2 regions of the Novilysobacter viscosus genome follow, and region 1 is predicted to be linked to the other one. Evidence: riboswitches for the same ligand, from Rfam matches in the RefSeq annotation. Region 1 holds a riboswitch; the other holds the start of a gene.
What was found. A riboswitch is a leader RNA that binds a small molecule or an ion and turns the genes downstream of it on or off. The one in region 1 is predicted to bind cobalamin.
Positions count from the first base shown of each region.

Region 1 (7,217 bases):
GACACGATGGAAGCGCTGAAGTACGCCAAGTCGCTGGGCCACGACAGGACGCTGTCGATCTGCAACGTGCCCGAGAGCGCCATCCCGCGCGCCAGCCGGCTGGTCTACTACACCCGCGCGGGCGCCGAGATCGGCGTCGCCTCGACCAAGGCCTTCACCACGCAGCTGGTCGCGCTGTTCACCCTGACCGCCACCCTGGCGAAGCTCGGCGGCCGGCTGGACGAAGCGCAGGAAGCCGGCTTCGTCGACGCGCTGCGCCACCTGCCCGGCAGCGTGCAGCATGCGCTCAACCTGGAGCCACAGATCATTGCTTGGGCGGACCGCTTCGCCCCGCGCGAGCACGCATTGTTCCTGGGGCGCGGCGTGCACTATCCGATCGCACTGGAAGGCGCGCTCAAACTCAAGGAGATCTCCTACATCCACGCCGAGGCCTACCCGGCCGGCGAGCTCAAGCACGGGCCGCTGGCGCTGGTGGACGCCAACATGCCGGTGGTGGTGATCGCCCCCAACGACAGCCTGCTTGAGAAGGTGAAATCCAACATCCAGGAAGTGCGCGCGCGTGGCGGCGAGATGTTCGTGTTCGCCGACGCGGACAGCCACTTCGGAGAATCCGAGCAGGTCCACGTCATCCGCACCCCGCGCCACGTCGGCGTGCTCAGCCCCATCGTTCACGCCATCCCGGTGCAGCTGCTGGCCTACCACGCGGCGCTGGCGCGCGGCACCGACGTCGACAAGCCGCGCAACCTGGCCAAGTCGGTGACGGTGGAGTAGCTGGGGGCTCCCCAGCTACTCGCCCGAGCGGCTCCAGCCGCATGGGGTTACGCGTAGGTGCGACGTGAGTCGCGAACCTTCGACACCTCGAATGGCCGTCGCGACTTGAACGTCGCTCCTGCAGGGGTAGCCGGCGCCTAGTGCCCCGGGTCCCAGCGCAACGTCAGGAACCATTCCCGCCCCGGCTGGTTGTAGAACGATGCGGTCTCGTAGTCGCGGTCGAACACGTTGGCAACGCGTGCCTGCACCGTCCACGCGGGACCGATCGCGTACTCGGCGCGCAGGTCGAGCGTTGCGTAGCCCCCCAATCGACGGGTGTTGCCCACATCGTCGAACCGCGACCCCTCCGCCACGCCCGTCAGGCCGATGCGCAGGGCGCCGTAGGGGCGATCCAGGTCCAGCCGCGCACTGTGCCGGGCCCGCCGTGGAAGCTCGTTGCCGGCGTTGAAGCCCGAGCCCCGGTTCTCGGTGTCTAGCACGCTGATGCTGCCGGCCAGGGCCCAGGCCGAGAGTTCGGCATCCACCCCCAGTTCCGCACCGCGCATGCGGGCACGCTCGATGTTGTTGGGCAGGAACAGTGCCGCGTCGTATGCGATCAGGTCCTCGACGCGAGTGTCGAAGGCATCCAGCCGCCACATTATTGTGCCGGCGTCCCACGCCAGCCCGGCGTCCCAGCTGCGCGACGACTCCGGTCGCAGCGTCGGGTTGCCGAAGAACGGGAAGTACAGTTCGTTGAACGTCGGCGCCTTGAACGCGGTTCCATAGCCCGCGCTCAGGCGCCAGCCACCCCCAAGCGACAACCCCCATGCGGCGCTGCCGGTGGTGGCCTGGCCGAACTGCCGGTTGTCGTCGTGTCGGAGCGCGGCCTGCAGCGAATGTCGCCCGAGCGTGCCCTGGTACTGGCCGAACGCGGCGCGGGTGTCGCGCTCGGTGCGGTCGTAGGCGGTGGTGCTGCCGACGCGGTCGCGCAGCCAGTCCGCGCCCACCGTCAGCAGGTGGCCCTCGGCCAGCGCGACGTCGGCCTGCACGCTGGCGCTGTCGCGATCGGTTTCGAAGTAGCCGATGGACGTGCCGCCGATGAAGTTGTCGGAGGCATCGGTGTTGCGGCCCGCCCCCAGCGCCAGGGTCAGCGCATCGGAGGGCGTCCAGGTGGCGCGCGCCCCCAGCACCTGCTGGGTGGTCTCGGAGTAGTCGGTGAAGTCGCCATCGAACTCGTTCTCGCCGTGCGCCCTCAGCGCCTGGGCCTGCAACTCGACGGTGGTGCCGAGATCGAGTCCACCGCGCAGCGATACCGAGCGGTTCCGGTAGCCGTCCGCATCCGGTTGCGGTGCGGCAATGAAACAGCCGCCGGAAAACGGCGTGGGCGTTGCGACGTCGCAGGCATCGATGCCATCGGTACGCTGGTAGCCGGCGTCGATGCCGAACCAGGCGGCCTGGCTGCCGCCGCCGATGCCGGCGCTCGCCTCGCGGCGCCCATGGCTGCCGACGGTGGCATTGGCGCGTGGCGAGATCCCGCCGTGGTCGCGGCGGGTGAACACCTGGATGACGCCGCCGATCGCCTCGCTGCCGTACAGGCTGGAGCGTGGGCCACGCACGATTTCCACGCGGTCGATCATCGACAGGGGCAGGTCCTGGAACGAGACCAGGCCGGACGTCGCCGAGCCCACGCGCACGCCGTCGACCAGCACCAGAACGTGGTCGGATTCCGCGCCGCGCATGAACACGGTGGTGAGCTTGCCCTGGCCGCCCTGGTTGGAGATCGCCACGCCGGCGCGGCCCCGCAGCAGCTCGGGCAGCGATCGGGCCTGGCTGCGGATGATGGCGTCGCGATCGATCACCTCCACCGGCGCCAGCGTTGCGTTGGCGCTCACCGGGGTGCGCGTGGCGGTGACCACCACCTCGTCGAGGTCGCGCGCCGTTTCGGACTGCGCGTGGGCGGACAGGGGTAGCGCGAGGGCGCAGGCGAGGATCGACAGGCGAAGCTGCATCGGGACGTCTCCATCGCACGGCCAGGCCGTGCCGGTGTCAGGGAGTCGGATGCAGGGGCAATGGGCCGCGAAATCGGACGAACAGCGCCGGCGTCGCCGCCGCAATGCCCTCCGCATCGCAACCAGTCAGCATCAAGGCCGGTCTCCGGACTCGCGAGTGGAAGGGATTCCTTCCGGCCCAGGCGCCTTCCCGTGGCTGCTGCTGCAGCCCAGTGGCGGATGCCGTGGCTTGACTCGCTTACCGTTGCGGGGGCAGTGCCGGGCTGGCCGCGTTGGCGGCGTCACCGGCTTCCCGTTTCAACCCGTCGGCAGGACGCCGCCGGGTCACCTTGAAGCGGCGCGCAGTGTACGGGATCGGCTCGGGTTGGGCGAGTGTCCGATGAAGTTGGATCGCGACGCGCGGTCGCGGCGGTTCAACGCCGCCAGTCGGGCTCGTCGTCGTCCGGGCGCATCGCCACGGTGTCCTCGGTCAGCACCGTGGTGCGTACCGGCCCTGGAGTGGGCTTGTAGCGCGGCGGGGGCAGCTTGTCGATCGCGACACCGGCCGCGCTGACCAGTTCCTGGCGTCGCGCTTCCGGTACCTCCTGCCAATGGCAGTCCTGCAACGCGCCTTCGATCGCATACAGCAGGCTGAGCGTGGGCTTGAACCCGGCGCGCTTGACGCGCATGAAGGCCTCGACGGTCCCGGCCTCGGCCAGTTCCTCGCGCGTGCGCAGCCCGACCTGCCGCAACCACGCCGCGGACTTGGGGCCGATGTTGCGCATCTTCTCGCTGCTCATCCCATTGCCTCCACGAAGGCCGCGGCAATCGCCTCGACGCCGCGCTGGTCATCGGCATCGAAGCGCGACGGCAACGGGCTGTCGATGTCGAGCACGCCAATCAACGCACCACCCCGCACCAGCGGCACCACGATCTCCGAACGCGAGGCCGCGTCGCAGGCGATGTGGCCCGGGAAGGCATGCACGTCGTCGACCCGCTGGGTGGTGCGCTCGCGCGCGGCCGCGCCGCACACGCCCCGGTCCATCGGGATGCGCACGCAGGCGGGCAGGCCCTGGAACGGCCCGACGACCAGCTCCGTGCCATCGAAGAAGTAGAAGCCCGCCCAGTTGAGGTCGGGGAGCCCGTGGTACAGCAGGGCGGCCAGGTTGGCGGCGTTGGCGATGCGGTCGCGCTCGCCCGACATCAGCCCGCGGGCCTGCTCCAGGAGCTGCGAGTACTGCTCCGGCTTGTTGCCGGTGAGTGGGGTGGCGGCAAACATGGCGCGAGTGTAGCAGCGCCCCCGCCATCGCCTTACCATCGGCCGATCCCGAAAAACGGAGCACTTGACATGGACCTGTCGCGCCTGCCGGTGCAGAACGGCTTCCGACTGCGTGGAGCGGCCGTGAGCCGAGTGGAAACCTTCGTCGATGCCGCCTTCGCGTTCGCGGTCACGCTGCTGGTGGTGTCCTTCGGCAGCGTGCCCGACAGCTTCGAGGCCCTCTACGAGGCACTGCGCCGGTTGCCGGCGTTCGTTGCCGGCTTCGCGATCCTGGCGCTGTTCTGGCACGCCCACCATCGCCTGTTCCGCAGGGTTGGACTGGAGGACTTCACCATCGTGGTGCTGAGTCTGGCGCTGGTGGCGGCGACGTTGTTCTACGTGTACCCGTTGCGGATGGTGATGTCGGCGGCCATGGGCTTCTTTACCGGAGGCTGGGCGGTCAGCGAATTCCGCATCGACAACATGTCGCAGTTCAGCACGATCTTCGTGATCTACGGCGTCGGCTTCGCGGTGCTGGCGGGGCTTATCGTCGCCTTGAACGTGCACGCGCTGCGTCGCAGCAGCCAGTTGCGACTGGATGCGGCCGAGCGCCAGTTGCTTGAATCGGAAGTCGTCGTGCACCTGGTCTACATCGCCTGCGCCGTGCTCTCGATGGCCATCGCGCTGCTGCTCCCGGCGCGACCCGGCTGGTGGATGGCATTGCCGGGCATGGCCTATGGGCTGTTGGGCGTCGCACTGCCGATCTATGCAGGCGTGGCCCAGCGCCGTTTGCAGGCCGCGCTGGAGCTCAGGACCCACCCGTGAAAAGCGTTTTCGTCACCGGTACCGATACCGGCATCGGCAAGTCGGTCGCCAGCGCGGCACTGCTGCATGCAATGCGCGCGCGCGGGTTGGCTGCGGTGGGCATGAAACCGGTGGCCAGCGGGTGTATCGAAACCGCGCAGGGCTGGCGCAACGACGACGCACTGCTGCTGCAGGCGGCAAGCCAGCCCCGCCCGGCGTATGCCGACATCAATCCGTACGCGCTGCCTGCACCGCTGGCCCCCGAGATCGCCGCGGCCGAGGCCGGGGTGGAGGTGGCGCTGGCCCCGATCCTCGCCGCCTACCGGCGCCTGGCCGGGGCCGCCGATGCGGTCGTGGTGGAGGGGGTGGGTGGCTGGGCCGCTCCGCTGTCAGCGTCGCTCGACCAGGCCGACCTGGTGCGCGCGCTCGACCTGCCGGTGGTGATGGTGGTGGGACTGAGGCTGGGCTGCCAGAGCCACGCGCGGCTCACCGCGCGGGCGATCCAGGCCGACGGCCTTCGGCTGGCCGGCTGGATCGGCAACGCCGTGGACCCCGGGATGGAGCGCCCCGCCGAGGTCATCGCCCTGTTGCACGCTCGCCTCCCCGCCCCGTGCTGGGGTTGCCTGCCGTACCGGGCCCCACCGCACCCGGCCGACCTGGGGCGCCTTTTGACGTTGGGGGACTGAAGGAAAGGGCCCTGCCTCACCCGGACTGGATTCGAATGCCGGTCCTCGTGCACCGGGGGAGGTGACCCCGACTTCCGGCATGGGGCGGCGCACGGGGACATCGCTAAACTGGGCGGTACAGAATTAACCCTCCGAGGCCCGGCATGCGCCGTACTGCTCTGTTTTCCGGAATCGTGCTGCTCGCCCTCGCCGGGCTGGCCGGATGTGGCGGCGACGACGCAGACGGTGCCCCCGCAGCCGCGGGCGGACCCCCGGGTGGCATGCAGCTGCCGGTGGAGACGGTCACCATCCAGCCGCGGCCGCTGCAGTCGGGCCTGGATACCGTCGGCAGCCTGCGCGCCGACGAGTCGGTGGTGGTACGCCCCGAGGTGGCCGGCCGCATCCAGCGCATCCACTTCACCGAGGGCGGCACGGTTCGCGCGGGCCAACCGCTGTTCACCCTCGACGCCAGCCTGGCGCGTGCCAGCTACAACGAAGCCGCCGCCAACCTGGCCAACAGCCGCAGCGCCAACACCCGCGCTCAGGAGCTGGCCCGTGACCAGTTGATCGCGCGGTCCGATGCCGACAACACCCGCGCTGCACTGGCCGTGGACCGTGCGCGCGTCGCCTCGGCGCAGGCGGCGCTGGCCAAGATGACGCTGACCGCACCGTTCTCCGGCCAGGTGGGCCTGCGCGAGGTCAGCGTCGGCGAGTTCGTCAACGTCGGCCAGGACCTGGTCACCCTGGTGCGCCTGGATCCGATCGAGGTGGATTTCTCGCTGCCCGAAACGGCGATGTCGCAGTTGCGAACGGGGCAGAACATCCGCTTGACGGTGGACGCGTATCCGGACGACACCTTCGGCGGCGAGGTGGTCGCCATCGACCCGGTGATCGATCCGGCCAGTCGCAGCGCGCGGGTGCGCGCGCGCATCCCCAACCCGGACGGCCGCCTGCACCCGGGCCAGTTCGCCCGCCTGCAGCTGCAGACCGGTGCCGGCGGCGATGCGCTGATGGTGCCCGAGCAGGCCCTGATGCAGGACGGCGAGACCCGCTACGTCTACACCGTGGTGGACGGCAAGGCCAAGCGCACGCCGATCACCACCGGCGTGCGCGTGCCCGGTTTCTTCCAGGTGGTGGAAGGCCTGCAGGCGGGGGACGTGGTGATCACCGCCGGACAGGCCAAGCCGATGATGCAGGACGGCATGCCGGTGGTGTCGGTGCCTCCCGGCGGCGCCTCGGCCGCGGCACCGGCCGGCCAGGCGGCCCGTGCACAAGCGCCTGCCGCGGAGTCACCGGCGGGCCCGTCCGAGACAACCGGGCCGGACGCCTCGGCCGAGGTGAAGTAGCTCCCGCGAAGGAGGGGGCGCGGCTTCGACCCCCGCATCCAGACCACCGCTCCCCGGCTTCGGCTTCGCCGCCGCGCCCAAACCGCCCTCCGGGCACATAGATCCAGCACAACCCATGTGACTTCACCTCCGGGCGGCATCGCCGTCCACGTCGGCTCCAGTCGATCTGGACCGACGCGAGGGGAACGATCAACGAAGGAATCGAGGCCCCCCCATGGTCCTGTCCGACATTTCCATCCGCCGCCCGGTCTTCGCCACGGTCATCAACCTGGTGGTGCTGCTGGTGGGCCTGATCGCCTACGACCGCCTGTCGGTCCGGCAGATCCCCAACGTCGACACCCCGGTGGTGACGGTCAACACCAGCTACCCCGGCGCCAGCGCCCAGGTGATCGAATCGCAGGTCACC
Region 1 is NZ_JBJMAV010000005.1:187,827-195,043, forward strand. Features, by position in the region: gene glmS (glutamine--fructose-6-phosphate transaminase (isomerizing)) at 1-771, shown strand, start outside; gene btuB (TonB-dependent vitamin B12 receptor) at 909-2,759, opposite strand; cobalamin riboswitch at 2,879-3,106, opposite strand; gene ACJQWL_RS09790 (TfoX/Sxy family protein) at 3,173-3,538, opposite strand; gene msrC (free L-methionine (R)-S-oxide reductase MsrC) at 3,535-4,017, opposite strand; gene ACJQWL_RS09800 (TMEM175 family protein) at 4,087-4,821, shown strand; gene bioD (dethiobiotin synthase) at 4,818-5,486, shown strand; gene ACJQWL_RS09810 (efflux RND transporter periplasmic adaptor subunit) at 5,630-6,811, shown strand; gene ACJQWL_RS09815 (efflux RND transporter permease subunit) at 7,026-7,217, shown strand, end outside.

Region 2 (7,217 bases), on a different contig from region 1:
GCCGTCGGCGTGGTGTTGCCCGAACTCAAGGGCAAGCTGACCGGCATGAGCTTCCGCGTGCCGACCTCCGACGTGTCGGTGGTCGACCTGACGGTGGAACTGGTGAAGGAAGCGACCTACGCGGAGATCTGCGCCGAGATGAAGGCCCAGTCGGAGGGCGCGCTCAAGGGCATCCTGGGTTACACCGAGGACAAGGTGGTCGCCACCGATTTCCGCGGCGACGCGCGCACCTCGATCTTCGATGCCGAGGCGGGCATCGCGCTGGACAGTACGTTCGTCAAGCTGGTCAGCTGGTACGACAACGAGTGGGGCTATTCCAACAAGTGCCTCGAGATGGTCAAGGTGGTCGCGGGCAAGTAAGCGGCAGCGGGACCGGTCAATGGAAAGCCCCGCGACCGCGGGGCTTTTTTTTTGCCACGTCGCCGCGGCTCCCCATCGTGGCCGAAGCCGCCGGCAGTGGCGAACCGGTGCGGCGGCCAGGCCGCCGTCAGAACGCCGCGTCGAAAGCGACCTCCCCCTGCACGCCGACCTGGTAGGCCGACACGCGGCGCTCGAAGAAGTTGGTGACCTCCTGCACGTCCTGCAGGTCCATGAAACCGAACGGGTTGGTCGCGCCGAAGTGCTTGGGCATCCCCAGCTGCGCCAGGCGTTGGTCGGCGCAATACTCCAGGTACTGGCGCATGTCCTTGAGCGACAGGCCGACCACGCCCCCGGACAGCACGTCGGCGGCAAACAGCGCCTCGCACTCCACCGCTTCGACGAACATCGCCACCACCTGCGCGCGCAGGTCTGCGTCGAACAGGTCCGGCTCCTCCTCGCGCGCCACGCGGATCACCTCGAAGGCGAACGCCATATGCCCGCTTTCGTCGCGGAACACCCAATTGGTGCCCGACGCCAGTCCGTTGAGCAGGCCGCGCGAGCGCAGGTAGTAGACGTAGGCGAACGCGGCGAAGAAGAACAGGCCCTCGATGCAGCCGGCAAAGCAGATCAGGTTGAGCAGGAACTGCCGGCGCTGGGCGCGGGTCTCGATGCGTGCCAGCCCCTGGATCGAATCGATCCAGCGGAAGCAGAACGCGGCCTTGGCGCGGATCGACGGAATGTTCTCCACCGCGTCGAAGGCCCTGGCGCGTTCGGCCGGGTCGGGCAGGTAGGTATCCAGCAGGGTCAGGTAGAACTGCACGTGCAGCGCTTCCTCGTAGAGCTGGCGCGACAGGTACATGCGCGCCTCGGGCGCGTTGACGTGCTGGTAGAGATTGAGCACCAGGTTGTTGGAGACAATGGAGTCGCCGGTCGCGAAGAACGCCACCAGCCGCTCCACCAGGTGGCGCTCGGCAGGGCCCAGTTTTTGCTGCAGGTCGTTGACGTCGAGCGAGAAGTCGACCTCTTCCACGGTCCAGGTGTTGCGGATCGCGTCGCGGTACATCTCGTAGAAGCGCGGGTAGCGCATCGGCCGCAAGGTGAGGTCGAAACCGGGGTCGAGCAGGTGGGTGGGCATGGTGGATCCTTGGAATTCGAGGTTGGCCCGACCGGACTCGCGTGGTGTAGGAGCGACGTAAGTCGCGAACGCGCAGGGAACCGGTGGGTCGGCGGGTCGCGACTCACGTCGCTCCTACGATGGAGCGCGTCGAGTCTTCTGGGGACTGCATGAACTTCTGTAGGAGCGGCCTTAGCCGCGATGGGAGTCGGCGCGGGCGAACGATTTCAGATCGCGGCTAAAACCGCTCCTACAAAAGCGTGGGGGATTACTGGCAGGCCTCGCAGCTCTCCGGATTTTCCAGCGAGCAGGCAACCGCTTCATCCACCGGCACCGGCGCATGCGCTACAGCCTTCCCGACGGTCGCTTTCGCGATCTTCGTCGCCGGGCGCGAGCGCAGGTAGTAGGTCGTCTTCAGCCCGCGCTTCCAGGCGTACATGTACATCGACGACAGCTGCCCGATGTTGGGGCTCTCGATGAACAGGTTGAGCGACTGGCTCTGGTCGATGTACGCGCCGCGGTCGGCGGCCATGTCGATCAGCGCGCGCATCGGCAGCTCCCACACGGTGCGGTAGACCTCGCGCAGCGACGTGGGAATCGCTTCGATGCCCTGGATCGAGCCTTCCGCCATCTTGATGGCATCGCGCATCTCCGCCGTCCACAGGCCCAGCCGCTTGAGTTCGCCCACCAGGTACTTGTTGACCACCAGGAAGTCGCCCGACAGCGTTTCGCGCTTGAACAGGTTGCTGACCTGCGGCTCGATGCATTCGTAGCAGCCGGCGATCGAGGCGATGGTGGCGGTGGGCGCGATGGCGATCAGCAGCGAGTTGCGCAGGCCGTGCGCGGCAATGCGCTCGCGAAGGGCATCCCAGCGTGCAGTGTCGGCGGGTGCCACGTCCCAGGCCTCGAACTGCAGCGCGCCGCGCGCCGCGCGGGTGTCGCCGAACGCCGGGTGGCGGCCGCGTTCCAGCGCCAGCTCGCACGACGCCGACAGCGCATGGAAGTAGATCGCCTCGGCGATCTCACGCGACAGCTGTCGCGCGGGTTCGGAGTCGAACGGCAGGCGCATGCGGAAGAACACGTCCTGCAGGCCCATCGCCCCAAGGCCGACCGGCCGCCACTTCAGGTTGGCGCGGCGCGCGGTCTCGATCGGATAGAAGTTCAGGTCGATCACGCGGTCGAGCTGGCGCACCGCCAGGCGGACCGTTTCGGCCAGGCGTTCGAAGTCGAAGGCGACCCGGCCGTCGTCGCGGGTGTCGAGGTGGTGGGCCAGGTTGATCGACCCCAGGTTGCACACCGCGGTTTCGTCCTGCGAGGTGACCTCCACGATCTCGGTGCACAGGTTGGACAGGTGCACGACGTTGCCCGCCAACGCGGTCTGGTTGCAGGCGCGGTTGGACTTGTCCTTGAAGTTCATCCAGCCGTTGCCGGTCTGCGCCAGCGTGCGCATCATCCGCCCGTACAACTCGCGCGCCTTGACCTGGCGGGTGGCCAGGCCGGCGGCTTCGGCGGCCCGGTAGGCGCGGTCGAAGCCCTCGCCGTACAGATCGGTCAGCTGCGGCACGCGGTGCGGGTCGAACAGCGACCACGTCGCGTCCGCCTCGACCCGGCGCATGAACTCGTCGGGGATCCAGTTGGCCAGGTTGAGGTTGTGGGTGCGCCGGGCCTCGTCGCCGGTGTTGTCGCGCAGCTCCAGGAACTCCTCGACATCCGCGTGCCACGGCTCCAGGTACACGCAGGCCGCGCCCTTGCGCTTGCCGCCCTGGTTGACCGCGGCGACCGAGGCGTCAAGCGTCTTAAGCCACGGCACGATGCCGTTGCTCAGGCCGTTGGTGCTGCGGATCAGCGAGCCACGCGAACGGATGCGCGTATAGCTCAGGCCGATTCCGCCGCTGAACTTGCTCAGCTTGGCCACGTCCATGTAGCCGCGGTAGATCGCCTCCAGCGAATCCTCCGGCGAGTCCAGCAGGAAGCAGCTGGAGAGTTGCTCGTGGGTGGTGCCGGCGTTGAAAAGAGTGGGCGAACTGGGGATGTAGTCCAGCTGCGCCATGCGCCGGTACAGCGCCAGCGCGTCGGCCACGTCCTCGCTCAGCGCGCAGGCCACCCGCAGGAAGAACTGCTGCGGCGTCTCGATCACGGTGCGCGCGGTGGGATGGCGCAGCAGGTAGCGGTCGTACAGCGTGCGCAGGCCGAAGTAGTCGAAGCGCCGGTCCAGCGAGGGATCGATCGCGTCGTTGAGCTTGCGCGCGTTGGCCTGGACGAAGCCCAGCAGGCGGTCGTTGATCAGGCCCAGTTCGTGCCCGCGCTGGACCGACTGCGAGAACGCGTTGATGTCGATCGCCGCGACTTCCTTGCCGATGACGCCGGCCAGCAGGCGCGCGGCCAGGCGGCCGTATTCGGGCTCTTCGGCGGTTAGCAGGGCGGCGGTGCGGATCGACAGTTCGTCGAGTTCTCGCGTCGAGGCGCCGTCGTAGAGGCCCGAGATCGTGCGGGTGGCCACGCGCATCGGGTCGATGGCGTGCAGGTCGTCGCTGCAGCGGACGATCGCGCGCACGATCTTGTTGAGGTCGACCGGCTCGCGGCCGCCGTTGCGCTTGGCGACGGTCATGCCCAGCGCGGCGGCGGGCGGGGCCAGGGCGAAGCCGTCGCCGGGCGCGCCGGATGCGGCAGGCAGCCTGCGCGCGGGCTTTGCGGCCGTTGCCGTGGCGTCGGTCGACGGATGCGGGGGCGTTTCGGCGCCGGTCTCGGTGGGTGCCAGGGCGGTGTTGGTGGTGGTCATGCGTGAACTCCAGTGCGTGGGCGCACGGGTCGTCGATCCCCCCCTCGAAGGACGACGCGCGCGGGCGCGGACGCACCGCCGGCCGGGCCTGCGCGTGCAGGGCCGGACGGGCAGGCACGGCCTCGCCCCCGCGGGCGCGGAATCCTGGGGGGGTGGAGCGCGGTTGTCGCACGGGCGAACGCCGCCCGCGAGCCGCATCAACGATGCGTCGCGACACCGGCCGTCTTCCCCCGAAGACTCGCTTGCCGGTCACCGCGCGGTGTGCATCGCGCGGCTGTCGGCAGGTCTTCGGACTCTGGACGCGGACCGGTGCTCTTGATCAGGCAGGAGCGGCTTTGGCTGCCCAACGGGTGCCAGAAGCATCGCGGCTGAAGCCGCTCCTGCGTGGAGCTCTTTCCACCTACTGGCCGTCGCTTCCCGGGGCGCGTGCCCCAGTGCCATGACGGCGGTCGTTTCCACTACCGCTGCGGGGCAGTGCCGGCATTGGACCCAGGTCCGCACCGGCTTCCCTTTCAAGCCGACCGCGAGGCCGGCACCGACGCGCACAACATAATGGGGTGGTGCGCATGCGTCAACGCAAGATGTGGTGTTGATGCCTCGGCGTCAGCACGTATCACCCGCGCCTTGCGGTGGTGTAACGTGCGCCGCACAAGGGGATGGGGAGTCGGCGATGGAAGGGCTGATCGTTCTACTGGTTCTGGCCGTACTGGCGGTGCCGGTGGGGCTGATCGTGGCGTTGGTGAAGATCGGCAGCCTGCGCGGGCGGGTCGATGTCCTGGAGCGCGACCTGGCGACGATGCAGACTGCCGCGGGGTCGACGTCCCGGGCGCGCGCGCCGGAGCCCGATCGTGTGGCTCCGGATTCCCGCCATGGCACCGGCTCTGAAGCGGATCTGCAGGGCGAGGTCGAGGCCGCGCAAGGCCCGACCCTGGCCGAATTGATGCGCCAGCAGGCCGGGCCTGCGCCCACGCATGCCACCGCCAGGGCGGCACAGGCGGCGTCGCGATCCTCGTCCGCGCCGGTGCCGCCGGCAGCCTCGCCAGTGGATGCATCGCCGTCGGGCGTTTCCTCCGGGGGGGCATCGCCCGCAGAGGCACGGCGCGCGGAGGCAGCGTCAAACGGCCGGACGCCGCCGCCACTACCTGGCGCCGCGCGCGGGGTGCCGCCGCCGCGCAGGCCGGATGTGGTGACCCTGGGCCTGCGCGCGGTGCGCCGCTGGTTCAGCCAGGGCAACGTGCCGGTCAAGGTCGGCATGCTGGTGCTGTTTGCCGGTGTCGCGGCGCTGCTCAAGTACGCCGGCGACCAGGGCTGGATGACGTTCCCGATCGAGTTGCGGCTGGCCGGCGTCGCGGCCGCGGCGATCGCCGGGCTGGTGTTCGGCTGGCGCCAGCGCGAATCCCGGCGCAGCTTTGCGCTCGCGCTGCAGGGCGGCGCCATCGGCGTGCTGCTGCTGGTGGTGTTCGCCGCGTTCAAGCTGCATCCGCTGCTGCCAGCGCCCGCGGCGTTCGCGCTGAGCGTCGTGCTGGTGGCCAGCGCCGGCGTGCTGGCGGTCAGGCAGGACGCGGTGGCACTGGCCTGGCTGGGGATCCTGGCCGGCTTCCTGGCACCGATCTGGCTGTCGACCGGGCCGGGCAACCACGTCGCGTTGTTCGGCTACTACGCGGTACTCAACGCGGCGATCTTCGGCATCGCCTGGTACCGCTCGTGGCGCGCGCTCAACGTGCTGGGGTTCCTGTTTACCTTCGCCATCGGCACTGGCTGGGGCGTGCTGCGCTACCGGCCCGAGGACTACGCCACCACGCAGCCCTTCCTGCTGCTGTTCTTTGCCTTCTACCTGCTGCTGCCGATCCTGCAGGCTCGCCGCCGCGCCGGCCGTCGCGACGGGCTCGACAGCTGCCTGCTGTTCGGCGCGCCGCTGGTGGCGTTCTCGCTGCAGGCGGGGCTGGTGCGCGACATGCTGATCGGCGGCGAGCGCCTGCCGCTGGCGTTCTGCGCGCTGGGCCTGGCCGCCGTGTACGCGGCGCTGGCCTGGGCGCTGCGCAGGCGCGCGCTGTACGCGCCGCTGGTGGCGCCATACGCGGTGCTGGCGGCCGGATTCGCCACCCTGGCGGTCCCGCTGGCGCTGTCGGCCAGTGCCACCGCGGGCATCTTCGCGCTTGAAGGCGCTGCGGCGGTCTGGCTGGGGCTGCGCCAGAACAGTCGCCTGCAGCAGTTGGCCGGCGCCGGGCTGCAGCTGGTGGCCGCGATGGGGTTTGTGATCGGCATGGACACGGCTGGCGCTGGCGGCCGCGCGCTGGCCAACGCGCCCTTCATGGCGGCGCTGCTGATCGCGCTGGCCGGCTTCGCCAGCGCATGGAGCTATCGCCGGACCGATGGCAGCCCGCTCGCGCTCGGGTACTACCTGTGGGGCCTGGCGTGGTGGCTGGGCAATGGTCTGGCCGAAATAGAGGCATTTGCCGCGCCCGCCATGGCGCCGGACCTCGTGATGATGCTTGCGCTGGCGACGGGCTGGATTGCCATCGAGGCGCACCGCCGTCTGCTGCCCGCACCGGCGCTGCAGTGGACGGGCGCGCTGGCTCTGGTGGCGGCGTTGCCGATGGCGCTGGTCCAGCAGGACGCGCACGTGCATCCGCTGGGGGCGCTGGGGTGGGCGGCCTGGCTGCTGTTCGCGGTGGCGGGCTGGCGCGTAATCCGCGGTCTGCGCGCAGCCGCGGGCCATTCCGCCGACGTGGCGCAGACGGCCTGGCTGCTGGCCTGGCCGCTGCTGGCGTCGCTGTCGCTGCAGCACGCGGGGGGCAGGCTCGGGCTGGGCGACGGCTGGATCTACCTGTTGGCCGTGCTGCCCTGGGGCGCGATGGCCACCGCACTGCAGTGGCGTCCGCGATGGGTGTCCGCGCCGATGACCGATGACTTCATCGCAAGGCGGCCGTGGCTGGTGAACCTGTTTGTCGCGATCGTCGGCGT
Region 2 is NZ_JBJMAV010000002.1:401,188-408,404, reverse strand. Features, by position in the region: gene gap (type I glyceraldehyde-3-phosphate dehydrogenase) at 1-360, shown strand, start outside; gene ACJQWL_RS05510 (ribonucleotide-diphosphate reductase subunit beta) at 488-1,495, opposite strand; gene ACJQWL_RS05505 (ribonucleoside-diphosphate reductase subunit alpha) at 1,743-4,082, opposite strand; cobalamin riboswitch at 4,516-4,808, opposite strand; gene ACJQWL_RS05500 (DUF2339 domain-containing protein) at 4,924-7,217, shown strand, end outside.
Region 2: linked by a shared signal. The riboswitch ahead of ACJQWL_RS05505 (ribonucleoside-diphosphate reductase subunit alpha) and the one ahead of btuB (TonB-dependent vitamin B12 receptor) in region 1 are both predicted to bind cobalamin.